One region of the Methylobacterium sp. CM6241 genome, then DNA from elsewhere that is predicted to be linked to it. Evidence: riboswitches for the same ligand, from Rfam matches in the RefSeq annotation. Region 1 holds a riboswitch; the other holds the start of a gene.
The links. Region 1 has a riboswitch for glycine ahead of gcvT (glycine cleavage system aminomethyltransferase GcvT). Riboswitches for the same ligand answer to the same signal wherever they lie in the genome.
Positions count from the first base shown of each region.

Region 2: linked by a shared signal. The riboswitch ahead of ACYQR9_RS21025 (L,D-transpeptidase) and the one ahead of gcvT (glycine cleavage system aminomethyltransferase GcvT) in region 1 are both predicted to bind glycine.

Region 1 is NZ_CM139246.1:2,928,605-2,938,823, forward strand. Features, by position in the region: gene ACYQR9_RS13630 (endonuclease III domain-containing protein) at 12-773, opposite strand; glycine riboswitch at 931-1,030, shown strand; glycine riboswitch at 1,031-1,132, shown strand; gene gcvT (glycine cleavage system aminomethyltransferase GcvT) at 1,183-2,313, shown strand; gene gcvH (glycine cleavage system protein GcvH) at 2,365-2,727, shown strand; gene gcvP (aminomethyl-transferring glycine dehydrogenase) at 2,961-5,807, shown strand; gene ACYQR9_RS13650 (methylated-DNA--[protein]-cysteine S-methyltransferase) at 6,084-6,596, shown strand; gene ACYQR9_RS13655 (cyclic peptide export ABC transporter) at 6,768-8,432, shown strand; gene ACYQR9_RS13660 (GyrI-like domain-containing protein) at 8,445-9,149, opposite strand; gene dapF (diaminopimelate epimerase) at 9,393-10,219, shown strand, end outside.
Region 2 is NZ_CM139246.1:4,477,731-4,487,949, forward strand. Features, by position in the region: gene ACYQR9_RS21000 (universal stress protein) at 1-490, opposite strand, end outside; gene hpnE (hydroxysqualene dehydroxylase HpnE) at 831-2,093, opposite strand; gene ACYQR9_RS21010 (homospermidine synthase) at 2,108-3,544, opposite strand; gene rnk (nucleoside diphosphate kinase regulator) at 4,746-5,150, shown strand; gene rnk (nucleoside diphosphate kinase regulator) at 5,281-5,715, shown strand; glycine riboswitch at 5,866-5,955, shown strand; gene ACYQR9_RS21025 (L,D-transpeptidase) at 6,275-7,009, shown strand; gene ACYQR9_RS21030 (trimeric intracellular cation channel family protein) at 7,068-7,697, shown strand; gene ACYQR9_RS21035 (amidohydrolase) at 7,798-9,159, shown strand; gene ACYQR9_RS21040 (VOC family protein) at 9,202-10,089, opposite strand; gene ACYQR9_RS21045 (efflux RND transporter periplasmic adaptor subunit) at 10,146-10,219, opposite strand, start outside.

The DNA.
Region 1 (10,219 bases):
TCCGCTTCCGCCTAGCCCCGCTCCCGCCCCTGCCCGGTCGGGCAGATGTCCAGCAGCACGCACCTCCCGCAAGCCGGGTTGCGGTGATGGCACACGGCCTGGCCATGGAGCATCAGGATCTCGTGGTTGTCGTAGAGATCCTGCGCGCTCCATTCCGCCGGAAGCTGCGCCCGCAGGATCGGATGCGAGGGGCCGACATCGACCTTCGCACCGATGAGGCCGGTGCGTTGCGCCACCCGGTGGTGGTGGCTGTCCACCGGAAGGGCCGGCATCCGCAACAGGCTGAACGAGAGCACCGCCGCGCTGGTTTTCGGGCCGACGCCCGGAATCGCCTCGAGCCACGAGCGCGCCGCATCGACCTCCATCTCCTTCAGGAAATCGAGCGAGAGGGAGCCGTGGCGCTCGGCCACCGCCGCCAGGATGGCACGGATGCGGGGCGCCTTCAGTTCCGGCCATGTCACGCCGGAGATGGTGGCCTCGATCTCCTCCACGGGCGCGCCCACGAGGTCGGCCCAATCCGGGTAGCGTGCCCGCAACGCTTTGAAGGCACGACCGGAATCGGCATTCCGGGTGCGGTGCGACAGGAGCGAGGAGACGAGTTCGCTCAAGGGATCGAGGCTGTGGAAATACGGAATCGGGCAGCCGTAGACGGGGCAGAGCCGGCGATGGATCTCCAGCGCCTTGTCCGTCAGGCTCGCGTCGGCGAGGTCAGCGGAGCGTCTGGTCTGCCGGGGGCGGGGGCCGGCGAGGTCGTGCCCGGATGCGATGGCCATGACAACGGAATCCGCGCCGAGTCCCGCCGGTTCCGATCCGGCGCGAGAGGAAGTGCCGCAGGGCAGCAGTATCGTGCAATAGACTGACAGTTGCGCCAAGGTGAAAGCCCGAACCTTGCGCCCCGGCGAAGGTCATGCGAGGCTCTGTCCGTCAGCGAATGACGAAGCGGGAGAGCCCAGGCCGGTACCAACCGGTCATGGCGCCGACGGAGCAACCACCCCCGGAAACTCTCAGGCACAATCACCGCTTCGTTTTGACAATCTGGAGAGAGGCGCCTTCGCGGGCGTCCACCGAAGGAGAAATCCCACCCTTCCCGGGGCGGGAGAAGCTCTCAGGTAACCGTGACAGATGGGGGTAGCCGGATCGCTCGATCGAGCGTCCGGAGCCGTTCTGTCATGGGATAACCAGATGCCGCTCGACGCTTCCAGCACACCGCTTCACGCGCTCCATCTGCGCCACGGCGCCCGCATGGTGCCCTTCGCGGGTTTTGCGCTGCCGCTCCATTATCCGGCCGGCCTGATCGCCGAACACCTGCACACCCGCAAGGCGGCCGGTTTGTTCGACGTGTCGCATATGGGCCAGATCCGGCTGAAGCCGGGTCCGAGCGGCATGGCGGACCTCGCTTGCGCCCTCGAAACCCTCCTGCCCATCGACGTGCTGGGGCTGGCGCCCGGCCGGCAGCGCTACGGTTTCCTCACCGGTGACACCGGCGGCATCCTCGACGACCTCATGGTCGCGCGCCTCGACGACAGCCTGATCCTGGTCGTCAACGCAGCCAACAAGGTGGCGGACGAGGCCCATCTTCGCGCCCGTCTGGCCGGCCTGTGCGAGATCACCGTGCTGCCCCGGGCGCTCCTCGCCCTTCAGGGGCCGCTGGCCGAGAGCGCCCTGGCGCGGCTCGCCCCGGAGACCGCCGCCATGCGCTTCCTCGATGTGAAGTGGGTGGAGATCCTCGGCGCGTCCGCCCTCGTCAGCCGCTCCGGCTATACCGGGGAGGACGGGTTCGAGATCTCCCTTCCGGAGGATGCCGCGGATGCGGTCGCCGAGGCGTTGCTGCAGGACAGGGACGTGGAGCCCGTCGGCCTCGGCGCACGCGATTCCCTGCGGCTGGAGGCGGGCCTGTGCCTGCATGGAGCCGATATCGATGCCGGGACGAGCCCGGTCGAGGCAGGCCTGACCTGGGCGATCCAGCCGGTCCGCCGCGCGGGCGGCGCGCGTGAGGGTGGCTTTCCAGGCGCTGAGCGCATCCTCCGCGAGATCGGTGACGGTCCCGCGTCGCGGCGCGTCGGCCTGCTGCCGGAGGGCCCGACCCCGGTGCGGGGAGGGGCCGCGCTCGTCGCAGAGGAAGCCGGCGAGGCCATCGGCCGGGTCACCTCCGGCGGGTTCAGCCCCAGCCTCAAGGCGCCCATCGCCATGGGCTACGTCCCCGCCGCCCTGTCGACGCCCGGCACCCGTCTCTTCGCGGAAGTGCGCGGCCGGCGACTGCCGGTCTCGGTCGTGGCGCTTCCCTTCGTGCCGGCGCGCTTCAAGCGCAGCTGAATCCCGGCCCCCGGCCGACTTCCCCCACACCACCTCTCCACGGAGCGCATCATGCTGAAATTCACGGACGAGCACGAGTGGCTGGCCATCGAGGGCGATGTCGCCACCATCGGCATCACCACCCATGCGGCTGAGCAACTCGGAGACCTCGTCTTCGTCGAGCTTCCCAAGGTCGGCGCCAAGCTCGTCAAGGGCGAGGCCGCGGCGGTGGTGGAATCGGTGAAGGCCGCCTCCGACGTGTTCGCCCCGGTCTCGGGTGAGGTCACCGAAATCAACGAGGCCGCCGTGTTGGACCCGGCCAGCATCGGCACCGACCCGCAGGGCGCGGGCTGGCTCTATCGCCTCCGCCTCGACGACGTCGCCTCCCTCGACGGATTGATGGACGAGGCCGCCTACGCCGAGTTCGCGAAATAGCGCTGACTTACCCTCCCCCCGCAGACCTCGGGCCTGCCCGAGATCTGTTCCTGAGTGCCCAAATGGGGCCAAGCCCAATTTGGGTGGGGGAGGGTGCCTGCGGAGCAGGCGGGAGAGGGGGCGACCTCTCCGGACAACGCGCTCCCCTCTCCCGACCCGCATTCGCGGGCCACCCTCTCCCGCAGAGGGGAGAGGGACGCGCACAGCCGTCAATTGCACCTCCGAGGCCCATCATGCCAAACGATCGCTACGATCCCTACGATTTCGCCAATCGCCGCCATATCGGTCCGACCACCGCCGAAATCGCGGCGATGCTGGCCGTGATCGGCTCCGAGAGCCTGCACGGCCTCGTGGACGAGACCTTGCCGGCCGACATCCGCCAGGAAGAGCGCATCGATTTCGGCACGTCGCTCACCGAGCGCAGGGTGCTCGAACATATGCGCGGCATCGCCGACAAGAACCGGCTTCTCGTCTCGCTCATCGGCCAGGGCTACCACGGCACCACGATGCCGCCGGTGATCCAGCGCAACATCTTCGAGAACCCGGCCTGGTACACCGCCTATTCACCCTACCAGCCCGAGATCAGCCAGGGCCGGCTCGAGGCGCTGCTGAACTTCCAGACCCTGGTCTGCGACCTCACCGGCCTCGACATCGCCAATGCCTCGCTCCTCGACGAGGCCACGGCGGCGGCGGAGGCCATGGGCATGGCCTCGCGCATCGCCCGCAACGGCAAGACCGCCTTCTTCGTCGACGGCGAATGCCTGCCCCAGACCATCGCCGTCCTGAAGACCCGTGCCGCGCCGCTGGGCTGGACCGTCGTCGTCGGCGACCCGTCGACCGATCTCGACCCGGCGGAGGTCTTCGGCGCGGTCTTCCAATATCCCGGCGTCTGCGGCGCCATCCACGATTTTTCGGAGGTCATCACCCGCCTGCACGAGGCCGGCGCGGTCGCGGTGATGGCCGCGGATCCCCTGGCCCTCACCCTGCTGAAGCCGCCCGGCGAGATGGGCGCCGACATCGCCATCGGCTCGATGCAGCGCTACGGCGTGCCCATGGGCTATGGCGGCCCGCACGCCGCCTATCTCTCCACCCGCGAGGCGCATAAGCGCACCCTGCCGGGCCGGCTCGTGGGCGTCTCCGTCGATGCGCGGGGAAACCGGGCCTACCGCCTCGCCCTTCAGACCCGCGAGCAGCATATCCGCCGTGAGAAGGCGACGTCGAACATCTGCACCGCGCAGGTGCTGCTGGCGGTCATCGCCGGCATGTACGCGGTGTTCCACGGCCCGCGCGGATTGAAGGCCATCGCCGCCCGTGTCCACCGCGACGCGGTGCGCCTCGCCGAAGGGCTGGAGAGCCTCGGCTTCACCGTGGAGCCGAAGGGCTTCTTCGACACGATCACCGTCGAGGTCGGCGCCTTCCAGGGGTTGATCCTGCAGAACGCGGTGAAGAACGGCATCAACCTGCGGAAAGTGGGCTCGGACCGCATCGGCATCACCGTCGACGAGCGTACCCGGCCCGATATCGTCCAGGCGGTGTGGCGCGCCTTCGGCGGCGAAGGCTTGACCTATGACGAGGCCTGGCCGGCGCAGCGTCTACCAGAGGCAAATCTCCGCACCTCCGCGTACCTGACGCATCCGATCTTCCACATGAACCGGGCCGAGAGCGAGATGACGCGCTACATGCGTCGCCTCGCCGACCGTGACCTGGCGCTGGACCGCGCGATGATCCCGCTCGGCTCGTGCACGATGAAGCTCAACGCCACCGCCGAGATGCTGCCGATCTCCTGGCCGGAATTCTCGGAGATCCACCCCTTCGTGCCGGCGGATCAGGCGGAGGGCTACCAGGAACTCCTGCGCGACTTCTCCGACAAGCTCTGCGCGATCACCGGCTACGACGCGATCTCGATGCAGCCGAATTCCGGCGCGCAGGGGGAATATGCCGGCTTGCTCGCCATCCGGGCCTACCACCTCTCGCGCGGGGAGGGGCACCGCAAGGTCTGCCTCATCCCGTCCTCGGCGCATGGCACCAACCCGGCCTCCGCGCAGATGTGCGGCATGAGCGTGGTCGTGGTCGGCGCCGACCAGCACGGCAACATCGACGTGGAGGACTTTTCGCGGAAGGCCGAGTTGCACGGCGAAAACCTCGCGGCCTGCATGATCACCTATCCGTCGACGCATGGGGTGTTCGAGGTGCGGGTCCGCGAGATCTGCGACATCGTCCATGCCCATGGCGGCCAGGTCTATCTCGACGGGGCCAACCTCAACGCCATGGTGGGCCTCGCGCGCCCCGGAGATATCGGCGCCGATGTCAGCCACCTCAACCTGCACAAGACCTTCTGCATCCCCCATGGCGGCGGCGGCCCCGGCATGGGTCCCATCGGCGTCAAGGCGCATCTCATCCCGTTCCTCCCCTCCGATCCACGGACGGCCGAGGAAGGGGCCGTCTCGGCGGCGCCCTACGGCTCGGCCTCGATCCTGCCGATCTCGTGGAGCTACTGCCTGCTGATGGGCGGGCGCGGCCTCACCCAGGCCACCCGCGTGGCCATCCTCAACGCCAATTACATCGCGAGCCGCCTGAAGGGCGCCTATCCGGTGCTCTATGCCGGGGCACAGGGCCGGGTGGCGCATGAATGCATCATCGACGTGCGGCCGTTCCAGAAATCGGCCGGGATCGGCGTCGAGGACATCGCCAAGCGCCTGATCGATTGCGGCTTCCACCCACCGACCATGAGCTGGCCGGTGGCCGGCACCCTGATGATCGAACCCACGGAATCCGAGACCAAAGGCGAGATCGACCGATTCTGCGATGCGATGCTGGCGATCCGCGAGGAGATCCGCGCCATCGAGGACGGCCGGATGGACAAGGTCGACAATCCGCTGAAACACGCGCCGCACACGGTGGCGGACCTGATCGGCCCGTGGGAGCGGCCCTATTCCCGCGAGGCGGCGTGTTTCCCCTCGGGAAGTCTCGGCATGGACAAGTACTGGCCGCCGATCAACCGCGTCGACAACGCTTACGGCGACCGCAACCTCGTCTGCTCCTGCCCGCCGGTGGATGCCTATAGCGAGGCGGCCGAATAGGGTAGGTTTTCCGCCTCCTAGCCTACCGGTTTCACACCTCTCCTCCTACAGGCAGAGCGCGTCCCTCTCCCCCTTATGGGGAGAGGTTAGGAGTGGGGGTGGCTCCGCCAGCCTCCGTAAGCTGAGGGTCGCCCAACCACCCCCACCTCCAACTCCTCCCCACAAGCTCGACGGATCTCAGGCAGGCCCGAGATCCGCTGGGGAGGAGGGCCGCTTCCCTCCGTGTAGGATGGCGGTCTCCCGAGGCGCGCAACCGCCGGCCCGAGACGATCCGCCATGCCCGACACCCGCTACACGGTCCTGCCCAGCCCGATCGGTCCGCTTGTTCTGGCCGGTACGGACGAGCGCCTGCATTGCATCGGTTTCCCAACCGGCAAGGGCGCCGTTGCCCCGAAACCGGACTGGCTCCGGGACGACGCGGCCTTCGCCGAAGCCCGGCGGCAATTGAGTGCCTATTTCGAAGGCCGGCTCACCAGGTTCGATCTCGAACTCGACCCGCGCGGCACGCCGTTCCAGAGGCAAGTCTGGACCGCGCTCATGGACATCCCGCTGGGCGAGACGATCAGCTACGGCGAGTTGGCCAGGCGAATCGGCCGTCCGAGCGCCAGCCGGGCCGTGGGTGCCGCCAATGGCGCCAACCCGCTCCCCATCGTCGTTCCCTGCCACCGGGTCATCGGCGCGGCGGGCAGCCTCACGGGGTTTGCCGGCGGCCTCGATACGAAACGATGGCTGCTCGCGCTTGAGCGCGGGGCGACCTCTCGTGTCTCGGCGCAGCTCAGCCTGCTCTGAACCCGGCGCGATGCTTTCGATCTGGGGTGTCGTTATTCTCCACATCCCCACCGCGACGACAAGCAGGCCCGTCCGCAGACACGCCCTGCGTGTTTCGAATTTTGGCGCATCCCGTTCCTGACGTATCCGCCTCTCCAGCGGCCCAACGACAGGGCCGAGCCGGAGGGATGAATGGCGGGACCGGACAATCGTCTGAGCGGGCTCGGCAAGGACGCGATGCGCCTGCTGCGTCCGATCTGGCCGCTCGTGGCCGTGTCCTCGGCGATCGGGGCGCTGAGCGGCCTCGCCACTGCGACGGTTCTGGCCAAGGTCAACACGGCCATCCATGCGGAGGGCGGTCTTTCCGAGACTTTCATTCCCGTCTTCCTCGGCCTCGTCCTTCTCGGCGTCGGCGGGTCCCTTCTCTCCGGGCTCGGCAGCGCCCTGGCGAGCGGACGCATCAGCGCCGGCCTCAGCCGCGATCTCGCCGACATGATCCTCACGGCGCCCATCGACCGTATCGAGCAGATCGGCCGCCACAAGGTCCTCGCTTCGCTCAACACGGATGCCGGCACGCTGTCGACGACGGTGGCGATGCTGTCGGGGCTCATCATCCAGAGCGGCGTCACCGCCGGATGCCTCGTCTACATGCTCACCTTGTCAGCCCCGCTCCTCGCCATCACCCTGCTGGTCTTCGGCCTCGGCAGCTATGTCGAGAACATCCTGCGCCGCCGCGCCATGGTCGGCTACCGCACGCGGCGCTCCCTCGCCGACACGATGCAGAAGCATTTCCAGAGCCTGACCGAAGGCAGCCGGGAATTGCGGCTCAACCGGCAGCGCCGGATGCGGTTGAGGGACGGGGCCCTGACCTCGTCCATCGAAGAACTCCGCCGCAACGAATTCAGGACCCATACGCTCCTCGAATTCTCCTACCTGACGAAGAAGCTGGCCCTGTTCGCCACGATCGCGGCCATCGTGACCTACAAGGCGACTCTGGGGATCGACAACGCCGTCCTCTCCGGCTTCGTCCTCGTGCTGCTCTATATCGAGCTGCCGGTCACCTACATCCTCGCCATCCTGCCCGAGATCGGTAGGGCCCGGATCGCCTACCAGCGCATCGCCGAATTCTCGGCCGGACGCACCGTCTCGGAGCCGAACCTGCTCGCGCCGGAGGACACGCGGACGCCCCGGACCATTGAGGAAATCGAGCTTCGCGGCGTCAGCCACACTTTCCCGGCCGCCGAGGGCAAGCCGGGCTTCACCCTCGGCCCCATCGACCTCACCGTGCGGCGGGGGGAGATCCTGTTCATCGTCGGCGAGAACGGCTCGGGCAAGACCACCCTCATCAAGCTGATCCTCGGCCTCTACCCGCCACAGACCGGCACCCTGTTCCTCGACGGGGCGCCGGTGACGGACGAGACGCGGGACGCCTACCGCCAGCATTTCTCGGCGGTGTTCTTCGATTACTACCTGTTCGACGATCTCGTGCTGCCCGCCGGGGCGAACCCGGCGGCGGCGGATGCCTATCTCGAGACCCTGGACCTCGCCCACAAGGTGACGATCCGGGACGGGGCCTTCTCCACCGTCGATCTCTCGGCCGGGCAGCGCAAGCGCCTGGCCCTGGTTCAGGCCTATCTCGAAGGGCGGCCGGTCCTCGTCCTCGACGAGTGGGCGGCGGAGCAGGACCCCACCTTCCGCCGCCTGTTCTACACACGGCTCCTGCCGGACCTGAAGCGTGAGGGCCGGACCCTGATCGTCATCAGCCATGACGACCGCTACTTCGATGCGGCCGACCGGGTGATCCACCTGAACAACGGCGCGATCCTGGAAGCTCCCCGAACGGAAGCGACCGCGTGAGCGAGACGTCGCCTATTTCGGCAGGGCGTAGATATTCACGTCGAGCTTCTCGTCCGCCTTGTCGTTCAGGTCGGTGACGTATTCCTCGATGAAGCGGTCCTGGACCACCACGTCCTTGGCGTCGAGATAGGCGGTGAGCGTCTCGTAGGTGCCGTCGATCTCGTCGTAGGAGCCCTTATGCGGGAAGCGCAGGGCCTTGCCGCTGGGGGTCGTGCCGAAGCGCAGGCCGCCCGACTCGGCGGGCTTCGGGTCCGGCATGGAGGCGATCGGGATCATCGCCTCGAACTGGAATCCGTCATCGTCGGTCTTGGCGAAGACCGCGATCGGCCGGCCGGTGGGGGTGATCCCGTCCTTGGCGAGCGCCTCCTCGATCTTCACGAAGGCGGCCTTCAGGGCCGGCACCGCCTCCTCCCAGCTCGCCCGCCCCGCCAGGATCGCGGCGGGCTTGGGCGGCAGCGAGACCTCGTCCACGTCGTTGGCGTCGCCGGGGGTCTCCACCAGGGTCTGGCGTGCCGGTCCGGCCGGAAGGGCCGGAGCGGCGGGGAGGGCCTGGGTCGGCACCGGACGGGCCGGCGCGTCGGGATTGACCGGATCGGGCGCCGTCGTGGTCGGCAGGGGAGAGGAGGTCGCGGGCGAGGACGGCTGCTGCGCGAGCGCGGAGGAGACGGCCAAAGCGGCGGCGAGGCTGACGAGCGGCAATAGACGATGACGGGTCAAGGCAACGCTCCGGAGATCGCACGCCGCGACGAATCGTACGGCTGAATCGCGAAGCCTTAAAATAGGGAGGAAGCCGCCCGCCTGCGAGACGCCAACCCGCCCCGAACGCAGGAACGTGACGGGCGCGTCCCTTGTGCAACGCTCCCCCGAGCGGCCCCCGCGTGCGCGGCCCGGCGCTTTGTCCTATATGCGGGGGCCTCGCACGCGGGATGCCCCGTTCAGACAACGAAACCGAAGACGATCATGACGAGGCTCGAGAACCGTCGGTTCCTGAAGATGCACGGGGCGGGCAACGCCATCGTGGTGCTGGACCTGCGCGGCACGGAGCTGGTCGTGCGTGCCGAGGAGGCCCGCGCCATCGCTGGCCACCCGCGCTCGGGCTTCGACCAGCTGATGGTCATCCACGATCCGCGCAGCCCCGGCACGGACGGCTTTATGCGGATCTACAATACCGACGGGTCGGAATCCGGCGCATGCGGCAACGGCACCCGCTGCGTCGCCTACGCCATGCTGGACGACCCGGCCATGGCGCGCCCGGCTGAGAACGGCCGCCTCACCCTGGAGACCAAGGCGGGGCTCGTCGAGGTGAAGCGCGTGGCGCACACCTCCTTCACCGTCGATATGGGCCGCCCCCGCCTCAAGTGGGACGAGATTCCGCTGGCCGAGCCGTTCCCCGACACGCGGCGGATCGAGCTCCAGATCGGCCCAATCGACGCGCCCGTGCTGCATTCGCCGGGCGTGGTGAATATGGGCAACCCCCACGCGGTGTTCTTCGTCGAGCGCGATCCCGACGACTACGATCTCGGCCGCATCGGCCCGATGCTCGAGAACCACCCGATCTTTCCCGAGCGCGCCAACATCTCCGTGGCGCAGGTGACGGGGCCCGACACGATCAAGCTTCGGGTCTGGGAGCGCGGCGCCGGGTTGACGCTCGCCTGCGGCACCGCCGCCTGCGCCACCCTGGTGGCGGCCTCGCGCCTGCGCATGCTCGGGCGCCACGCCACGGTGAGCCTGCCCGGCGGCGACCTCGTCATCGAATGGCGGGCCGACGACCACGTGCTGATGACCGG
Region 2 (10,219 bases), 1.5 Mb from region 1:
CGCGGTCCACGAGCGTGAGTGAATCCGCGTATCGCAGAGCCCGCGCCGACGCCCGCGAAAGATCGACCGGGATGAGGACCCTCGCGTAGGGGGATGCGGCGAAGCGTCTTGCGACGAGGACGGGGCATGGAGCGCTCCGGACCAGGTTTCCGACGGTTCGTCCCGCGGTGCGACTGCCCGCCCGATGCGAGGAGCCGACCACGATCAGGTCGACATCATGAGCCCCCGCGGCACTCCGGATCTCATCTGAGGGGCAGCCTAGGACGACAAGCGGCTCGCATGGGACACGGTAGAGTTCGGGGACCACGGCCACCTGTTCAACGGTCATGCGTTGAGCCTCTCGAATATCCCGCGAGGTTTCCCGTCCACCCGGGCCGTCCACGACGTGCATCAGAATGACCGTCCCGCGGCTCTGTGCGGCGAGGATGCCTGCGCGACGCACCGCCCGTTGCGAGCGGGGCGAGAAGTCGGTGGCAACGAGAATACGCATGGATCCTTCTCCTGAGAGCGCTGACGATGACGAAAAGCTGTGTTGGTCGGCAACCTGACGTGCGTTTCCACGCTCGCGCGAGATCGAGCGAACTCCGGCCGCTGTTTCAAGCAGCCAGGAAGCCATCAGGGATTGTCGGGCTGGTCTGTATGAATGGTCATCGACCCCGAGCAGAGAGCGTTCGCCGCTCTCCAGCTTCGGGGCTTAGCGGCCTGCGACGAGGCGGCTGGCTCTCTTGTTCAGAGGATGATCCGAAATTAACATAGCAACTACTAGATAATCAATATCGCAAAGTATGCAAGTTTTATCCAAGAATATGGGCTCGTTATCCAAGAACGGGTCAGCCATTCGCTTCCATCACCGTCTGAGCTGCCTTATCCCCCGACCGAATGGCTCCTTCGATGCAAGCGGGCAGACCCGTGTCCGTCCAGTCGCCTGCGATGAAGAGGTTGCGGAATTCCGTTCGCGTCCGGGGCCGGAGCCGGGCCGCCTCAGGCGTCGGCGCAAAGGTCGCTCGCTTCTCGCGGATGACTTGCCAGGGCGGCGGCATGTCCGAAAGGCCCGACATGTACCTGCCTGTGACGTAGGAGATTTCGGTCCAAATCCGATGCGCGAGTTCCGGTCGGCTCAAATCGCCTACGTCCGTTGCGCTAACGGTAACCGAGATTCGATCCGGATAGGCGAAGATCCAGTCCGACAGCCCGTTCACCACGCCCGTCAGCCGCGGCATGGCGGGAGGACAATTCACGCCGAAGTGGACGTTCGCGATCCCCCGGTGATCCGTCGGGACCTCCAACCCCGGGATGGCGTCGGCCGTCGCTTTTGGGGGAAGCGCGAGGATAACCTGATCCCGAGGCCGCAGCCGCACAGGGCCGTCGCCGAGGACGAGGCCAGCGACGCGCCCCCCTTCATACGCGAGGCGGTGCAGACGGCTGTTATGGCGGACCACCGCCCCCCGCTCCTCCAGGAAGCGTAATGCCGGGTCGACGAAGGCCTTCGAGAGCCCGCCCTGGGCGACGACAGGCCGGCAGGAATGCCCGCCCTCGACGAAGGTCTCGCGCAGGACCTGAGCGGCAAGGGTCGCATCCGCGTCCCTTGGGTCGATGTTCAGTGCGGCCAGGAGGACGGGGCGCCAAAGCCGCTCGTAGAGTGTCCCCTCGCAAGCGAGGACATTCGAGACTTTCGCACCCGGCCGTGCCGAAAGGAGGCGAAGGATCGGTGCGTAATCGGTAGCCAGGGTACCCGGGACGCGCCGGCTGGGATCGAGGATCCACCAAGGCACGCGCCCCTTGTTAAGGCGCAGTGTCCAGCGCTCACCCGCGGCGAGGTCAACGAAGGGAAACTCTGCCCGCGCATGCACGGAGACCGCGTTGCGGCCTCCGATGCGGTCAAGGAAAGCAAATGTCGCCCTATTGCCCGACAGGACAAGGTGGTTGCCATTGTCGATTGTCATCCTGAGTTGCGGATCGTGATAGGACCTGCAGCGGCCGCCGGCATGACCAGCGGCCTCGTGGACGATCACCGTACGCCCAGCTTCCACGAGGCGCACGGCCGCTGAGAGCCCCGAGAGCCCCGCGCCCACGACGTGAACGACCCCAGTCATCGCGTACCCTTCCGTTAACGGACGAGGACGTTGCGGAACTGCCAGGGATCAGTTTCGTCGATGTCTTCCGGGAAGAGGCCGGGGCGGCCGGCGAGTGGGGTCCAGTCGGTGTAAACGCCAACGACGAGGCCGAGATACGGGCTCTGAACTTCGAGACAGCGGCGGAAGTCCATCTCGTCGGCCTCGACGATGCCGGCCTTCGGGTTCTCCAAGGCCCAAACCATACCGGCGAGCACCGCCGAGGTCACCTGAAGGCCGGTGGCGTTCTGGTATGGGGCGATGCGCCGGGTCTCCTCAATGGAGAGCTGCGAGCCGAACCAGTAGGCGTTCTTGGCGTGGCCGTAGAGGAGCACGCCGAGCTCGTCGATTCCGTCGAGGATCTCGGTTTCGTCCAGGATGTGGTGCCTCCCCTGCACCTCGGCCGCCTTGCCGAACATCTCGTGCAGGGAGAGGACCGCATCGTTGCAGGGATGGTAGGCATAGTGGCAGGTCGGCCGATAGGCGGCGCGCTCGCCCTCCAGCACCGTGTAGTAATCCGAGATCGAGACGGCCTCGCTGTGGGTCACGAGGAAGCCGAACTGCGCCTGGGACGTCGGTGTCCAAGAGCGCACGCGGGTGTCGGCGCCGGGCTGGTGCAGGTAGATGGCGCAGCGCGAGCCCCTCTCCTGGTCGCGGGCGTTGTCCGGACGCCAGGTCTCGTGGGTTCCCCATCCGAGCTCGGCCGGCTGGTTGCCCTCCGAGACGAAGCCTTCCACCGACCAGGTGTTCACGAACACCCCCTGCGGTTTCGGGGTATTGGCGCGCTGGGTGTCGCGCTCGGCGATGTGGATGCCCTTGACGCCGACCTCGCGCATGAGGCTGGCCCAGCCGGCGCGGTCCTTCGGCTCGGGGATCTCAAGGCCGAGATCGCCGGCGACATTCAGGAGCGCCTGCTTGACGAACCACGAGACCATGCCGGGATTGGCGCCGCAGCACGACACGGCGGTGGTGCCGCCTGGGTTGGCGGCGCGCGCGTCGAGGATTTCCTGGCGCAGCGCGTAGTTGGTGCGGTCGCCCTGGCTCCGGTCCTTGTCGAAGTAGAACCCCGGCCACGGCTCGGCGACCGTGTCGATGTAGAAGGCGCCCAGTTCGCGGCAGAGCTCCATGATGGCGCGGGAGGACGTATCGACGGATACGTTCACGCAGAAGCCCTGGCCGCCGCCCTCGGTGAGGAGCGGGGTGAGGACGTCGCGAAAATTCTCCTTCGTCAGGGCCACCTGCTCGAAGCGCAGACCATGCCTGTCGGCGAGGGCCCAGTGCGCGTTCGAGGGCTCGACGACCGTGAAGCGGTCCTTGTCGTACTCGAAGTGGCGCTCGATCAGCGGAAGGACGCCGCGTCCGATGGACCCGAAGCCAATCACGACGATGGGGCCGGTGATACGACCGTAGACTGGCCAAATGGGTTCGGTCATCGTTCTTATTCCTTTACAAAGGGGAGAGTTCGGTGAGGCTTCAGCCGTGACCGCCAAGTCGTTCATCCGAGGGACTGAAAGAATTCAGGATGAGCAGCGACCGGATCGGACGAACCGATCCGATCACCATGACCCGTCCTAGATCATCGATGGATTGGCTCGGCCGTCCGCCATGCCATTGCGCCGCCGAGGCTGAGCAGCCGGAGTGAAACCGGCGGCTTTAACCGATTAGAAGTTGAAACGAGGCTGGCTGAGAAGTACCTCGCTTGAGGTCTAGGCCCCACTGGAAGACCACGACGTCGACGGACGGCGACAACAGGCGGAAACGACCAGCTTGCGCCCACGCCGATATGCCGTCGCTCGCTGAGGCTACGCTATGCGTTTTCACCAAGCCTGTCCGAGAACGGCATCTGAGCTAGGACTGGAATTTATTGGAAAACTATCCCTGGAACGGGCCCCGCCTCAAAAGGCTGGCCAAGTGCCAGGGCTTAGGAGCCTGCTTGCAGACTGCCCGCACGCCCCAAGAGGCGAATGCTTTGTAAAAGGTTTGACATGATGGGGCGGAGCATAGGCGAAGCCGTACGGGTGTCAATCGACGCTTTCCGCAGGCCGAACTTTCTAAACTGGAAGGTGCGGCGAAACGGGAATTGACAAGCAGGTGGACTTCCGAGAGGATCGAAAGATCATGCGCAATTCTTGGCCTCCCCATCGGGACCTGCTCCGGGCAGGTAGACTTATCGCGGGCGAATAGCCCCGAGCCGGAGGTGCCTGCGTGCACTGACCGCTCGGGGATTGCGAGCTAGCTCAATTTAGAGCTAACCAATATAATCAAATATTTGACCGGCGGGAGGAGCCTATATGGCTTACCCCTCGGCTGACCTGCGTCGCGTCCTCGCTTTTCTATTGGCGGTGGGCCCGTACTTGCGGAGTAACAGCTATGGAAAATTCCAAGTCCGCCCCGACATCGCCTTCCGCGACCGAGATCCGCGATGACAAGGCTGGGAGTAGCGGGGCGGCACCTGCGCATGATGTGGTTCCGCTGGCGCGCACCGTGATCCCCTTCTCGCGTGGGAATTACCCAAGGCCGCAATCCGGGCAGGGCAACGACCGGTCCGCCGCGGCCAATTCAGACAAGGACGACGACCCCGGACCAAGCGCCGCTTGATCGTCCGAGGTCGAAATACAGCAAGGATCGACGACTATGTCGCAAAAGATGACGAAGCCACAAATCAAGATGACGAAGGACGATCATGAACGCCTGTCGCAGCTGGCTTCATTTGCCACTGACCGTTCGCCCGAGGTTGCCGACTTTCTCGCCGATGAAGTGGATCGGGCCAGAATCGTCGGTCAAAGGGCATGCGTGGCAGACCTCGTCCAGATGGGGTGCATGGTCGAATTCAGGGACGACGCAACGGGAAAGGTTCAGGCCGTGACTCTGGTCTACCCTGGCGAGGCGGACATCGAACAGGGAAGAGTGTCCGTCATGACGCCCATCGGGGCGGCCTTGATCGGGCTTAGTCTCGGCCAGTCGATAAATTGGCGAACCCGCACGGGCATCGTGAAACGACTGACGGTCCTCGACGTGAAAGTGCCGGAGACGGTGTAGGGGGCGTCCTGCCGATCGCCTTACTCCAATACCGTACCGAACCATTCGATCTTAACTTACCTCATACCTCAGAGATGGGAGCTTTTACGCAATGACGGGTCACATCGTCCTCGGAGGATCGCCCCACTTGATGATCCCGGACACAGATTTCCTCGACCTGCGCCGGGTCGCATCCGGTCATCCTCAAATGGATACGAAGGCCACCGCACCTGATCTTCTCGCTGCCGAGTTGGACCGCGCTGAAATCGTCAGGCCGGAGGCGTTGCCTTGGAACGTTGTGACGATGCATGCGCGCGTCGAGTATCGGGACGACGTCACCGATCATGTCGAGCGCCTGACGCTGGTCTATCCCGATGAGGAGCAATGGGACGAGACTTGTGTCTCGGTCCTGTCACCCCTCGGCGCAGCTGTGTTGGGCTTGTCCGAAGGTCAATCCATACAGTGGCGTACACCCACGGGCGGCATTCGGGGCGTAACGATCCTGCACGTCATCTTCCAACCCTATCAGTTCGAGCCAAGCTTGTACGGCGAGGGTCTGATAAATTGCTTCCTTAATAGGAAATGACACCGCGCCCATCCGAGCGAAGCCCGTCTGACCCATTCCCACGACGTATCAGGAACAGCCTATGTGCCTCAACGCACCCACATTGATTGTAAGCTAACGAATTATCTGGCGTGCCGCTCGTTTGGCCGATACATCAGTGGTCAAGTCATCTATCGACGAGCGGGAGAGAGCCGGTGTGAACCGGCCGCCGAAGGAGCAACCGCCCCGGAAACTCTCAGGCACCCGGACCGCCCGTCGTTCAACACTCTGGAAAGCGGAGCGTCAGCTCCCGCCGACGGTGTATGCCCATGCCTGCGCGAAGGCCCGGGTGAAACTCTCAGGCCAATGACAGAGGGGGCCGCATGCATGACGCATGCGGAGCAACCTTTGGAGGCCTGCGCAATGACGTCCCCATAGCCTGACACGCCGCGAGCCCATGAGCTTGCCGCCTCACCCTCCGCGACCGGCCGGCTCGTCCCGCGAGCCGCAATGACGCCGCACGTCCGGCATCGACCGCGCGGCGCCCTCGAACCTGCCTAGAGCCGCGCCACTTTCGAACGCCCAATCAGGATACACGACGATGTTGGCTACCCGCCGATCCCTGCTCCTCGCCGCAGCCGTCCTCGCACCCGGTCAGGCGCAAGCCTTCTTCTGGGACACGCAGCCCGAAGCGCCGAAGGCACCAGTACCCGTCGATCCCGCGTCGAACCGCGACGCCTGGTTCACCGGCGCGATCCCAGACGATCCCTTCGACGTCCCTACGGTCGATCTGACGCTCGTACCCCCGGAATTTCGCAAGCAACTGGTGAATTACGACGGGCCGGAGTGCGCAGGCACGCTGGTCATCGATACGCACGCCCGCTTCCTCTACCTCGTGCGCGAGGGTCGGACCGCGATCCGCTACGGCATCGGGGTGGGCCGGGCTGGCTTCACTTGGTCCGGCACCGCCGTGATCAAGCGCAAGGCCAAGTGGCCGGGCTGGCGCCCGACGGAGGCCATGCTGAAGCGTCGGCCCGGCATCCCACGTTACGTCGAGCCTGGCGTCGAGAACCCGCTCGGGTGCCGCGCCCTCTACCTCTACCAAGGCGACAAGGACACGCTCTACCGCATCCACGGCACCAACGAGCCTTGGACGGTGGGCGGCACGGATTCCTCCGGCTGCATCCGCCTGCTGAACGAGGACATCTACGATCTCTACGGTCGTGTCCCGACCGGTACGACCGTCGTCGTGAAGACGTCGATGCCGGAGGCGATGGTGCAGCGTGAGTGGGATGATCACCCCCGTTCCGACAACCAGGTCCTGCTCTTCCGATGAATGCCGTGGTGCGAAGGCACCGCGACGAGACCGCTTCTGACCGCCAGGATGAAACCCGATGTTCGAGACTGCGACCGCCACCCTGGATTGGCTCGGCGTGATCGTCTTCACGGTCGCCGGGGCCCTCGTTGCATCGCGTAAGGAAATGGATTTCGTCGGGTTCGCCGTGTTGGGCACCGTGACGGGTGTCGGGGGCGGGACGCTCCGGGACCTCCTGCTTGGCCAGCCAGTGTTCTGGACGCAGCAACCGGCCTACCTCCTGGCCTGCGTGCTCGTTTCCTGCGCCGTGTTCTTCGTCGCGCACATCCCGCAATCCCGGTACCGATACCTCGTGCGCCTCGACGCCCTCGGCCTGGCGCTCTTCACCGTGGCGGGGGCGGAGAAGGCCTTGCAGGCTGGTGCGAGCGCCACGGTAGCCATCGTCATGGGAGTGGTGACGGCCACCTTCGGAGGCCTCCTGCGCGACCTTCTCGGGGGGGACAGTCCAGGTATCCTCAGCAGGGAAATCTACGCCTCGGCCGCCGCGGCCGGTGCCGCGGCCTTCGTCGCCCTGACCATCCTTGGCGTCCCGCGCGAGCTTGCGTTGGGCGCCGGCTTCCTCGTCGCCCTGCTGGTGCGGGCCGCTTCGCTCCGCTTCGGTTGGACGCTTCCGCGATATCGCCCCCGCGCCGGCATCCCCTATAATTGACAGGGCCGATCCATCGCGTCTCGCCGACGTCGAGACGCCTCGCAACGACGGACATCGTCGCAGCAGCGCTGCCGCGGTCCGACCAAAGGGATACACCAAGATGGTTATCGGCAAACGCTGCAGCCGGCTCGCGCTGGCAGCCTTCATTCCGCTCTCGACCATTCCTAATCCGGCCTTCGCCCAAGGCGGCCCTAAGGCTCTGCCCGGACCGACGGAGGCGCAACTCGCGAAGCTGAAGGTCATCTACGAGGACCTCCACGCCAACCCGGAGCTCTCGATGCAGGAGACGCGCACGGCCGGCATCGCCGCGAAATGGCTCAAGGACCAGGGCTTCGAGGTCACCGAGGGCGTGGGCGGCACGGGCGTGGTCGGCCTCCTGCGCAACGGCGACGGCCCGACCGTGCTTCTGCGCGCCGACATGGACGGCCTGCCGATGAAGGAGAACACCGGCCTTCCCTATGCCAGCACGAAAAAAGGGACGGATCCGGCGTCCGGCCGTGAGACGGCCATCGCGCATTCCTGCGGGCACGACCTGCACGTGACCTGGCTGATGGGCGCGACCCAGATCCTGGCCGCCAACAAAGAAAAATGGCATGGGACCGTGATGGCCGTGTTCCAGCCTGGCGAGGAGATCGGCGAGGGCGCCAAGGCCATGGTCGACGACGGGATGGTGAAGCGCTTTCCGAAGCCGGTCGTCACCTTGGGGCAGCACGTGCTGCCGTTCCCGGCCGGGCAGGTTCGCCTCGCCAGCGGCCCCGTTCTCTCCCGCAGCGACAGCATGAAGGTAACGTTGTACGGACGCGGCGGGCACGGCTCCGGGCCGGAATCAACCATCGATCCGGTGGTCATGGCCGCCGCAACGGTGATGCGCCTGCAAACCATCGTCTCGCGCGAGGTCTCGATGTCGGACAGCGCCGTAATCTCGGTCGGGTCGATGCTGGCTGGGTCGAGCGCCAACATCATCCCGGACGAGGCGCAGCTGCAGCTCAACGTTCGCACCTACGACGATGGAGTGCGTGATAAGGTGCTGGCCTCAATCAAGCGGGTCATCGACGGGGAGGCCGCCATATCCGGTGCTCCGAAGCCGCCTCTTCTGACGATGCTGGGGCAGTTCCCCCTGACTGTGAACGACGAGGAAGCGACCGCCAAGGTGACCGAGGCCCTCAAGCACCGCCTGGGGGCCGACACGGTGCGGACCGCCAGCAGCGCAAACGCCAGCGAGGACTTCACTGTCTTCGCCCGCGCCTGGGACGTGCCGTCGGTGTTCTGGTTCGTTGGAGGGACTGACCCGAAGCTCTACGCCGAGGCGGAGAAAGCCGGGACCCTGAACGAGCTTCCCTCGAACCACTCCCCTGAGTACGCGCCTGTCCTGACACCGACCCTGCGCACCGGCGTGGAGACGATGCTCGCAGCCTCTGGTCAGTGGCTGGCCCCGGGCGCCGCGGATTCGCAGGCACGCTGAACCGAATGGCGCCGGGTAGGAACCCGGCCCCATTCCGAAGCTTCAGTGCTCCGGCGTAAGCCGTAGATGTGTTCCCCACGGATCGCGCATCATGAGCGTTTCCCCATCCTCGATGACAGACGCGCGTGCGACTTGGCAGCGGCTCCGTACCGATGCAAGCGTCTCACCCTTCGCGATCAAGGAGACCTCCGCGAGGCCGGTCGTCCCCTCGACGCGTACCGGAGCGCCACGGCTGTTCCAGATGTTGCCAGCAAGCTGGTGATGGTAGCCGCCAGAGCCGAGGAACAGGGCGCCTGGATAGCGGCACATGACATCGAAGCCGAGCAGGTCCACATGGAAGCGCTCCGTCGCGTCGAGATCGCCGACTTGCAGGTGGACATGTCCGACGCAACTGCCGGCCGGCATGCCGGCCCAGGGCCGGATGGCGGCACCGACGATGCCGGCGCGATCCAGACGCTCATTGCGCATCACAACGGAGCCGTCCTGCGCCCGTTGCCATTGCTGGCTGGGGCGGTCGACGTAGATCTCGATGCCGTTGCCCTCCGGGTCGGAGAGGTAGACCGCCTCGCTGACAAGGTGATCCGCCGCGCCCGTGAGCGTGACGCCGTTCCGGTCCGCGTGCAGGAGCCAAGCGCCAAGATCGCCGCGGGTCGGCAACAGGAAAGCGGTGTGGAAAAGACCCGCTTCCTGCTGTGTCCACGGCCGGGCATCCGGGTCCGCCCGTAGGACGACGAGCGTCGTGCCGCCCGTCCCGAGCCGTACGGTGTCGCCGGCCTCCGCCTCGACGCCAAGGCCGATCACATCCCGGTAAAAGGTCCTGACGGCGTCGAGGTCGCACACGACGAGGGTCACCGCACCAACATGGTAGGGTGCGTTGGCTAGAACGCCATCCGCCCCGTCATTCGCTAGGCTCAATGCCGGATCAGTCATGGTGTATCTCCGTGTCTGGATAACAGCTTGAGAGGAGTGGGATTGCCCACGGGGCTTCAGCGTGCGGTGGTCTCCCCGGCGACCGGGGGCGGGGCCCCCCGCCAGGAGCCGAACAGGCTGAAGTGCGAAG